One region of the Plantibacter sp. AC185 genome, then DNA from elsewhere that is predicted to be linked to it. Evidence: predicted binding sites of a transcription regulator. Region 1 holds the regulator's gene; the other holds the start of a gene.
The links. The regulator LexA, encoded in region 1, represses DNA repair genes until DNA is damaged. The targets are predictions, from matches to a motif close to TCGAACANNTGTTCGA.

Region 1 (4,892 bases):
CGCCTCGTCGTCAGGAGCGAACTCCGCATACGCTTCGTCGACGATCACCATGCCCCGCGAGGCGTCGTACACCGCGGTGACGGTCTCGAGCGACAACGGTGTTCCGGTGGGGTTGTTGGGCGAGCAGAGGAACACGAGGTCGGGATCCGCCTCGGCCACCTGACGCGCGGCGGTCTCGGGCGAGAGCTCGAACTCGGCGTCACGCGCCGCAGAGATCCACCTGGTGCCGACACCGGCGGCCAGGAGCGGATACATCGAGTACGTCGGCGTGAACCCGAGGAGCGATCGCCCGGGACCACCGAAGGCCTGCAGGATGTGCTGGAGCACCTCGTTCGACCCGTTCCCCGCCCAGATCTGCTCCGGGGACACCCCGTGACCCAAGTATCCCGCCAGGGCCTCGCGGAGTTCCGTGAACTCGCGATCGGGGTATCGGTTCACCGTGAGGACCGCCGACGCGAGCGAGGCGACGATGTCGTGCGCGACCGCTTCAGGGATCGGGTGCGTGTTCTCGTTGACGTTGAGCGCCACCGGCACCAGGGCCTGGGGAGCGCCGTACGGGCGCTGTCCTCGGAGGTCGTCGCGGATGGGGAGGTCGTCGAGAGCGGTCACTCCACAATGCTAGCCACTCCGACCGGCGCGCTCACTCCGCCTGACGCTCCCGACGAAGGACCTCGTGCCGGGGGCTCGCCGGGTTCAACAGCGAGTGGCGTCGCCCGTAGGCGAAGTACACGATGAGACCGATCACGAGCCAGACCCCGAACCGCAGCCAGGTCTCCCAGTGCAACTGCAGGATCAGGAAGCCGGACGCCAGGACGCCGAACGCCGGGACGAACGGCATCAACGGCAACCGGAAGGAGCGGGGCTCGTCCGGCTTCGTGTACCGGAACACGATCACCGACACGCAGACCACGATGAAGGCGGCCAGGATGCCGATGTTCGTGAGGTCGGCGACCTGCTTGATCGGGAACACCCCGGCGAAGACGGCTGCCGCGCCGCCGGCGATCCAGGTCACCCGCTGCGGCACGCCTCGCCGGTCCGTGCGCGAGAACCACCGCGGAAGGAGACCGTCACGACTCATCGAGAACCAGACACGGGTGACGCCCAACAGGAACGTCAGCATCACGGTGAGGATCGACAGGACGGCGAACACGGAGATGATCGTCGCCACCACGGGCAGGCCGACACTCTGGAACGCCGATGCGAACCCGGCGGTGGGGTCGATGTCGGTGTAGTTCTGCATACCGGTCAGGACGAGGGTGGCCGCGACGTACAGGAGCATGGCGACGATGAGGGAGAGGATGATCGCCTTCGGCATGTGCTTCTTGCCGTCCTTCGCCTCCTCGGCCGCCGTGCTCATCGCGTCGTATCCGAAGACCGCGAAGAAGACCGTCGCGGCACCGGCGAACACCGGCCCGAAACCGCTGGGGAGGAACGGATCGTAGTTCTCCCCGTTGATGTAGAAGACCCCGAGGCCGATGATGAACAGGATGAGCAGGACCTTGATGCCGACCGCGATGAGCTCGAATCGACCGAAGGCCTTCGTCCCGCGACTCAAGATGAAGGTCACGAGGAGACAGACGAAGATGGCGGGGAGATTGACGAGGCCGCCCTTCCCCTCGTCGGCGGTCGAGGTCATCCAGGCCGGCATGTGGATCCCGATGCCGGACAGGAAGGCGTCGAAGTAGCCGGAGATCCCGATCGCGACCACCGCGACGATCGCGATGTACTCGAGCAACAGGTCCCAGCCGATGAACCAGCCGATGATCTCGCCGAGCGCCACATACCCGTAGGTGTAGGCGGACCCGGCTCTCGGGATCATGCCGGCGAACTCCGCGTACGACAACGCCGCGGCCGCGGAGGCGAGACCCGCGATCAGGAACGAGAAGAGGACGGCCGGCCCGACAGCGGGCGAGGCCTCGCTCCCATGAGCGACGAGTCCGGCGAGGGAGAAGATCCCCACCCCGATGATGCCACCGACCCCGATGGCCGTGAGTTGCCAGAGCCCGAGGCTCTTGAACAGCTTCGAACCGGAGGTCTCATCCTCGATCTCCGCGATCGGCTTCTTCCGGAGCAGCGAGCGGCTCCGATCGTCTGTACTCATGCTTGCCTCCGACGATGCTGCGGGCGTCGTTGCACCGCGCCATCGACGATAGCTGAGAACCAGCGCGGAGTGACCCGCCGATTGTCGGCCTACTCGGCCGCGTAACGCTGCGGGATCGCCAGGCGCTGCCCGGGCTCGACACCGGCGGTGCTGAGCTGGTTGAGGTTCATGATCTCGGCGATGACGTCGCGCGGGTCGGCGTCGGGCGCGATGGACTCGGCCAGCTGCCAGAGCGACTCGCCCGGGTCGACCGTGATGTACGTGAACGTGGCTCCCGCCGCCGCTGTGTTGGCCGCGGCACCGCCTGCGGAGAGTCCGACGACCGCGACGCCGATGACCAGCGGGATGGCGGCGAGCGTGGTGAAGACGACGCGGCCGCGCTTCGTCAGGCGGAGTCGGCGTGTGGACGGTGCGTCTGACGCCGGTGCCTGCGCCGTCCGTGCGGGAAGCGCCCGGTGGGACCCGATCAGTGCTGCGCTCATGTCAACCCTCCAAGAGTGTGCTCATCATGTGATGAGGACTCGTACCCGACACTCGACCAGGAGTGCCGGATACGAACCTGTGTTCCGAATATATCTTCGATTGTTCGAATACTCAACCCTGTCTTCGTACCTGAGACGCGCGGGATCGGCGACACGCTCGAACAGATGTTTGTCTGGACGAGCTGGTGCGGATACAGTTTCGAGTGTTGGAAGCAGTACACCACCACCCACCGACATCGGTCACCGACAGCCGATCAGGGCAGGAGCGAAGATGGCAGCGAACACGGCGGGCGACGGAGCCCGGGAGCGCCAGATCGGCGGCACCCGGCGACGGAAGAGCCTGAGCGACAAGCAGCTGGCGATCCTCGACGTCATCCAGCGTTCGGTCTCACAGCGCGGATATCCGCCGAGCATGCGCGAGATCGGCGACGCCGTCGGGCTCGCCTCCCTGTCGAGTGTCACGCACCAACTCGGACAGCTCGAACTCAGCGGATACCTCCGACGCGATCCCAACCGTCCCCGCGCCATCGAGGTGCTCATCGACCTGCCGAGCGCCGTCGAGGGGAGCGATCCCGACTCCGCTCCCCCGGTCGGCGACGCAGCCATGGTCCCGCTCGTCGGTCGCATCGCCGCCGGTATCCCGATCACGGCCGAGCAGCAGGTCGAGGAGATCTTCCCCCTGCCGCGTCAGCTGGTCGGCAAGGGCAGTCTGTTCATGCTGAAGGTCGTCGGCGACTCGATGGTCGACGCCGCGATCTGCGATGGCGACTGGGTCGTCATCCGCGAGCAGAAGACCGCCGAGAACGGCGAGATCGTCGCGGCCATGCTCGACGAGGAGGCGACCGTGAAGGTGTTCCGCCAGCGCGACGGCCACACCTGGCTGCTCCCCCGGAACTCGGCCTTCGAACCGATCCTCGGCGACCACGCCGAGGTCCTCGGCAAGGTCGTCGCCGTGCTCCGGACGGTCTGACCGACCGGACCACTCCGCGGCACGGACGAGGGCCGGGACGATCCGTGGATCGTCCCGGCCCTCGTCCGTGCCGGACCGACGACGTCAGCCGGTCGCACCGACCCGTGCGCGGACCACACGCGTGGCCTCGACGATGTTGGCGAGGGAGGCGACCGTCTCCTCGTACCCTCGCGTCTTGAGTCCGCAGTCCGGGTTCACCCAGACCTGGCGCTGCGGGATCCCCTCCAGCGCGATCTCGAGCAACGCCGTCACCTCAGCGACGCTCGGCACCCGAGGCGAGTGGATGTCGTAGACGCCCGGGCCGATGCCGTGGTCGAAACCACTCGCCCGGATGTCGGACACGACCTCCATCCGAGACCGGGCCGCCTCGATGCTCGTCACGTCGGCGTCCAGGCGCCGGATCGCGTCGATCACCACACCGAACTCGGAGTAGCAGAGGTGGGTGTGGATCTGCGTCTCGGCGCGCACGCCCGCGGTCGCCAGCCGGAAGGAGCCCACCGACCAGTCGAGGTACCGCCCCTGGTCGGCCCGCCGGAGCGGGAGTAGTTCGCGGAGTGCGGGTTCGTCGACCTGGATGATGCGGATGCCGGCCCGCTCCAGGTCGGCGATCTCGTCACGCAGGGCGAGGGCGACCTGGTTCGCCGTCTCGGCGAGCGGTTGGTCGTCGCGCACGAACGACCAGGCGAGGATCGTCACCGGGCCCGTGAGCATGCCCTTCACCGGCTTGGTGGTCAACGACTGCGTGTAGGCCGACCACTCGACCGTGATCGGCGCCGGCCGCGAGACGTCACCCCACAGGATCGACGGACGGGTGCATCGCGAACCGTAGGACTGCACCCACCCGTGCTCCGTCACGGCGAACCCGTCGAGGTGCTCGGCGAAGTACTGGACCATGTCGTTGCGCTCGGGCTCACCGTGGACGACGACGTCGATGCCGAGGTCCTCCTGCAGCGCCACGACGCGCCCGATCTCCGCGCGCATCGTCTCGACGTAGGCCTCCTCGTCGAGCGTCCCGGCGACCCGCTGCGCGCGGGCGCGACGGATGTCGCCGGTCTGCGGGAAGGAACCGATCGTCGTCGTCGGGAGGAACGGCAGGCCGAGCGCCTGCTCCTGCGCCGTGGCGCGCTCCTGGTAGTCGTCTCGGGTGAAGTCCGCTGGTGCGAGCGCTGCCGTCCGTGCGCGGATGGCGGCATTGACGACCCCGGGCGCGGCGAGCCGATCGTCGAGCGCGGCCGACGCTGCGGTGAGCTCGGCCGCGATGGCCGCGCGCCCTTGGGTGAGACCGCGTGCGAGGACCGCGATCTGATCCACCTTCTGGTCGGCGAAGGCGAGCCAGCTC
Region 2 (4,892 bases), 3.8 Mb from region 1:
GATTCGAGCATCGCCGTCACCGCCTGCTCCGCGTCGATCACGCCGGCTCCCGGATGCCACAGGGTGGGCGTGTCGAAGCCGATGTCCCAACGGGCTCTGGCTTCGTCTCGGGAGAGCAGCTCGTGATCGATGCCGTGCTCGGCCAGCACCGACGCGAGGTGCTCCGGGCGACGGGTCGCACCGAAATCGAGCGCACCCGTCTGCGTGATCAGTGGACGCCCATGCTCCAGGCCGAGCTCGTCCCACCCAGACGCCGCCGCGAGGACGAGACGGGTGTAGGACGCCTCCGGGTAGGCATAGCGGAAGATCCGGGCCGATCCGTGGGACGATCCCCACTCGTTGGCCGGGCGACTCCGCTCGAGGACGGTGACGTCGTGCCCGGCCTGGGCCAGGCGCCAGGCCGCCGCAGCACCGGCGAGCCCGGCTCCGATGACGATGACGCTCGTCATGCGCGTGCTTCCTGGTCTTCGTCCTCATAGGCGCGCTCGGCGTGGGCGTGCTCGTCGATGCCGGCGACCTCGTGCTCCTCGGGGATCCGCAGACCGATGGTGATCTGGATCACCTTCGCGATCACCCAGGTGACGATGAACGAGTAGGCGAGGACCGCGACGGTCGCGATCGTCTGCACGCCGAGGAGTTCGAATCCGCCGCCGTAGAGCAGACCGGAGCGTCCGTTCGGAGCCGCATCCGTCGCGAACACCCCGATGAGGAGCGTCCCGATGATGCCTCCGACGAGGTGGACCCCGACGACGTCGAGGGAGTCGTCGAACCCGAGCCGGAACTTCCACTCGATGGCGAGGCAGCAGACGACGCCCGCGATGGCCCCGATGATGATCGCACCGATGGGCGAGACGGCGCCGCAGGCGGGGGTGATCGCCACGAGGGCGGCGATGATCCCCGATGCGCTGCCGAGGCTCGTGACCGCCCCGTGGCGGAGCCGGTCGACGATGGACCAGCCGATGAGCCCGGCACAGGCGGCGACGGTGGTGTTGAGGAACACGATGCTCGCCGCATTGCCGGCTGCCAGCGCCGAGCCGGCGTTGAAGCCGTACCAACCGATCCAGAGCAGCCCGGCGCCGACGAGGACGAGCGGGCGGTTGTGGGGACGGAGCTTGCCGCCCCAGTCCTTGCTCTTCCCGAGCACGAGGGCCAGTGCGAGCGCCGCGACGCCGGCGTTCATGTGCACGGCCGTCCCGCCCGCGAAGTCGACGGCACCGAGGGTGTTCGCGATCCATCCACCGGTCGCCGTGTCGTTCGAGAAGGCGAACACCCAGTGCGCGACCGGGAAGTACACGAGCGTCGCCCAGAGCCCGGCGAACAACAACCACGCGCCGTACTTCATGCGACCGGCGGCGGCACCGGCGACGAGCGCCGTCGTCACTCCGGCGAACAGCAGTTGGAACGCCGCGAAGAGCGCGAGGGGGATGCCGGCATCGGGGTCGTCGACGAGTGCCTGGTCGAGCCCTGCGAACTCAAACGGGTTCCCGATGAGTCCGAGCCCGGCGACGGAGTCACCGAAGACGAGCGAGTACCCGAAGGCCACCCAGAGCAACGCGACGAGGCTGGCCCCGCCGAAGCACATGATCATCATGTTGAGGATGCGGCGGGACGAGACCATCCCGCCGTAGAACAGCGCCAGGGCCGGGATCATGAGGGCGACAAGAGCCGAGCTCGTCAGGATCCAGGCGACGTTTCCAGCGTCCACAAATCACTCCATCGTTCGAGGTGCACAGCGGCCGGACGGCCACGGCGTCGGGTTCGGGTGGAACAGGTGTCGGTGCTCGGTGCCGGTCGGCGGTCAGGCCAGGTCTGGGGTTTCCCAGAGGTTGAGCTTCGTGCCGATCCCCTGCTCGACGGCGTTCTCGTAGATCGTCTTCGCCCACGCGACGTCCTCGACGCCCATCCCTCCGACGCTGAAGAGCACCGGCTGCTCGGGGAACTCGCGCCCGACGGCGTTCCCGTCGAAGACGTCTCCGATGTTGACCACGCGGGACTCGTCGAGCTCGCCGGTCCCGATGAGGTCCTGCCAGTAGAGGCCGATCATGCCGAACGCGGTCTCGTGCGACGGCGCCGGGTACTCCTCGGCCCACGCTTCGTAGATCTTCTTCGCGTCCGCGATGAGGCGCGCCTTGCCGGAGAGGGTGTACTCCTTGTCCATGCGCAGGTTCGCGGGCAGGCTCAGGAAGGCGCCCGGCTTGATCCAGTCGCCGTCGATGAACGGGTAGTTCTCCGAGCCGACCAGGCCGGTGACGGCTTCGGAGACGATGTCGGAGTCACGCACGGCGGCCTCGACCGTCTCGGCGATCTCGATCGTCGTGAACTGCGGGTAGTGCTCGCGGACGTAGTCGGCGAACGCCTCGGACGTCGACCGTCGGCGCCCGTGGATGCGGATGGTGTCGAGCGAGGGACGGGCGGTGGTCATGGCGTGCAGGGCGCTCTTGTTCATGGCGCCGGGCCCGATGATGCCGAGCGACTTCGCGTCCACCGGTGCCAGGAGCTTCGCGGCGGCTCCCGGCACGGCAGCAGTGCGGTAGGCGCTCTCGAGGTTGCCGGACATGATCGCGTAGGGCGCGCCGGTGTCCTTGTCGTTGAGCACGATGAGGTGGATGGAGCGCGGGAGGCCCCGCTCGCGGTTGTCGACGTTCGACCCGTACCACTTGACGCCGGCGGTGTCGAAGCGTCCGCCGAGGTAGGCGGGCATCGCCATGAACCGACGGTCGGCGGCGTCCAGCGGCATGCCGGGGAACGGTGAGGTGGCAGGGAACCCGATCGGTGCTCCGTGCGAGTTGGCGGTCGGGCCGGCCATCCGGTAGTCACCCTTCGCGACGAGCACCAACACCCCCTCCATGACCTCCATGCAGTGGGCCATGTCCTTCATGCCGGCGGCGATGACCTCCGGTTCGCTCAGGTAGAGCATGTCGATCCGGGTGTTCGGGGAAGCGTCTGCGGTCACGGGTGGTCCTCCAGGTCGGGGTGTGTGGTCCTCAGCGAACACGGTCGCGATCCCCCTGGTCAAATACCGATTCGAACCTCGATTGAGAGCGTTCCGCTCGCAATCTGGACGAAACAGCGCGGTAATACGAGGGTCGTATCGTCGATGGGATGGAGCTCCGCCAGCTGCGCTACTTCCTCGCCGTCGCCGAGGAGCTCCACTTCGGGCGCGCCGCTCGACGGCTGCACATGTCGCAGCCACCGCTGAGCGTCCAGGTCGCACGGCTCGAGCAGGAGGTCGGCACCGCGCTGTTCGACCGTTCGACGAGGCGGGTGGCGCTGACCCCCGCTGGACGACATCTCCAGGCGCGGGCGAGACACATCGTCGAGGAGCTCGACACGGTCCGGGGTGAGATGCGCGACTTCGTCGACGGTCTCGCCGGGGAGCTCACCGCGGGGTTCGTGAGTTCGGCCAACTACACGGTCCTCCCCGGTGTCGTGCAGCTGTTCCGGGCGAGCCGCCCCGGGGTGACGCTGCGCCTGGTGCCGTTGACCTCAGGAGAACAGTTCGACCGGCTCCGCGACGGCACGCTCGACGTCGGGATCGTCCGTGACGAGGTCCCGCAGACGCCATCCGACAGCTCTCCAGCGCTCACCACCGAGGTCGTCTTCGAGGAGCGTCTCGTGGCGTGCCTCCCGGTGGGTCATGCGCTGGCGGGCCGACCCGAGGTCACCGCGGAGGAGCTCATGGACGTCCCGATGATCTCCTACCCGCGGGCGCTCATGCCAGGATTCGTGGACCGCGTCGCGGAGGTCCTCGGCACGTCGAGTCGGACGCAGGTGGTCGAGGAGGTCGTCCATCAGGAGACCGCACTCGGGTTCGTCGCGGCCGGCGTGGGCATGACGATCCTGCCCGAGTCGGTGCGGCAGCTGGTGCCGCCGTCGATCGTCGTCGTGCCGCTCGCCGGGTCGCCGACGACACGCCTGCTGGCCGCTCGTCAGGAACGGGCGGACGACAGCCCGGTCCACGACGCGTTCATCGCGTGTCTCCGTGATGCGGCCGCGCAGCTCGGGTGAACGCCCACTCGAACACCGCGCGTCCGCTTCCCGTCTCGGCGGCGTAGCCCAGGTGTTTCTGCCCGGCCTGGACAAACGAGTCGCGTCTGTCCAAGCTGGGACCGATGACCGACACCCGCGACGACTTCACCATCCGCCGAGCCACCCTGGACGACGTCCCCCTCCTGCAGGCGTGGAGCTGCGACGAACCCGTCGCCTGGATCGACCCGGAGCGGCTGACCGCCGAACTCGCGAGTCGGAACTATCGGCCGGAATGGTCGTGGATCGCCGAGCAGGACGGTCGCCCGATGGCACGAGCACTCTGGTGGGGCCAGGCGGACGCGAACCGGCCCGCCACGCTCGACTGCCTCACCACCACGGTCGAAGTCGCGGAGCCCGAACGTGTCGGCGCTGCGCTCATCCGCGCTGGACTGGACGCCTTCGGCGCAGGTCCCGCACTGGAGTTCAACGTCGACGTCTCCCCTGCGTGGGCAGATGACGCTGCGAGTGTGGAGGCGGTGCGGTGGCGCCATGAGGCTGCACGCGCGGGTGGGTTCTCGCGCACGACCGAGCGGGTCAGCTTCGCGAGGTCCAGCTCCGATCCGGTGCCGGCACGATCGCAGCGCCTCCGTTTCGTCGCCGCCCCGGACGACGCGTTCCACGAGCTGTTCGCCCTGGTCGCGACCGGCACCCTCGATGCGCACACGCAGGACATGGTCGCGCGCGAAGGACTCCAGGCCCTCGCGGACGACGACCTGGCGTTCTACCGATCACTCCCCGGCGAACGGGACGCCTGGCGGGTCGCTGAGCTCCTCGACGGGACGATGGTCGGGTTCATCATTCCGACCAGGACGGCGTACGACGCGAGCATCAGCTATCTGGGCGTGTTGCCCGAGCACCGCGGA

Region 2: the regulator LexA is predicted to act here: its motif matches at 3,013-3,028, upstream of ACZZZB_RS00525 (tyramine oxidase subunit B).

Annotation. Positions count from the first base shown of each region.
Region 1 covers NZ_OZ409831.1:3,933,404-3,938,295, reverse strand. Annotated here, with positions in the region: gene ACZZZB_RS18330 (histidinol-phosphate transaminase) at 1-609, opposite strand, end outside; gene ACZZZB_RS18325 (amino acid permease) at 641-2,101, opposite strand; gene ACZZZB_RS18320 (LysM peptidoglycan-binding domain-containing protein) at 2,191-2,583, opposite strand; gene lexA (transcriptional repressor LexA) at 2,855-3,553, shown strand; gene metE (5-methyltetrahydropteroyltriglutamate--homocysteine S-methyltransferase) at 3,638-4,892, opposite strand, start outside.
Region 2 covers NZ_OZ409831.1:119,453-124,344, forward strand. Annotated here, with positions in the region: gene ACZZZB_RS00515 (FAD-dependent oxidoreductase) at 1-449, opposite strand, end outside; gene ACZZZB_RS00520 (ammonium transporter) at 446-1,705, opposite strand; gene ACZZZB_RS00525 (tyramine oxidase subunit B) at 1,799-2,953, opposite strand; gene ACZZZB_RS00530 (LysR family transcriptional regulator) at 3,103-4,008, shown strand; gene ACZZZB_RS00535 (GNAT family N-acetyltransferase) at 4,113-4,892, shown strand, end outside.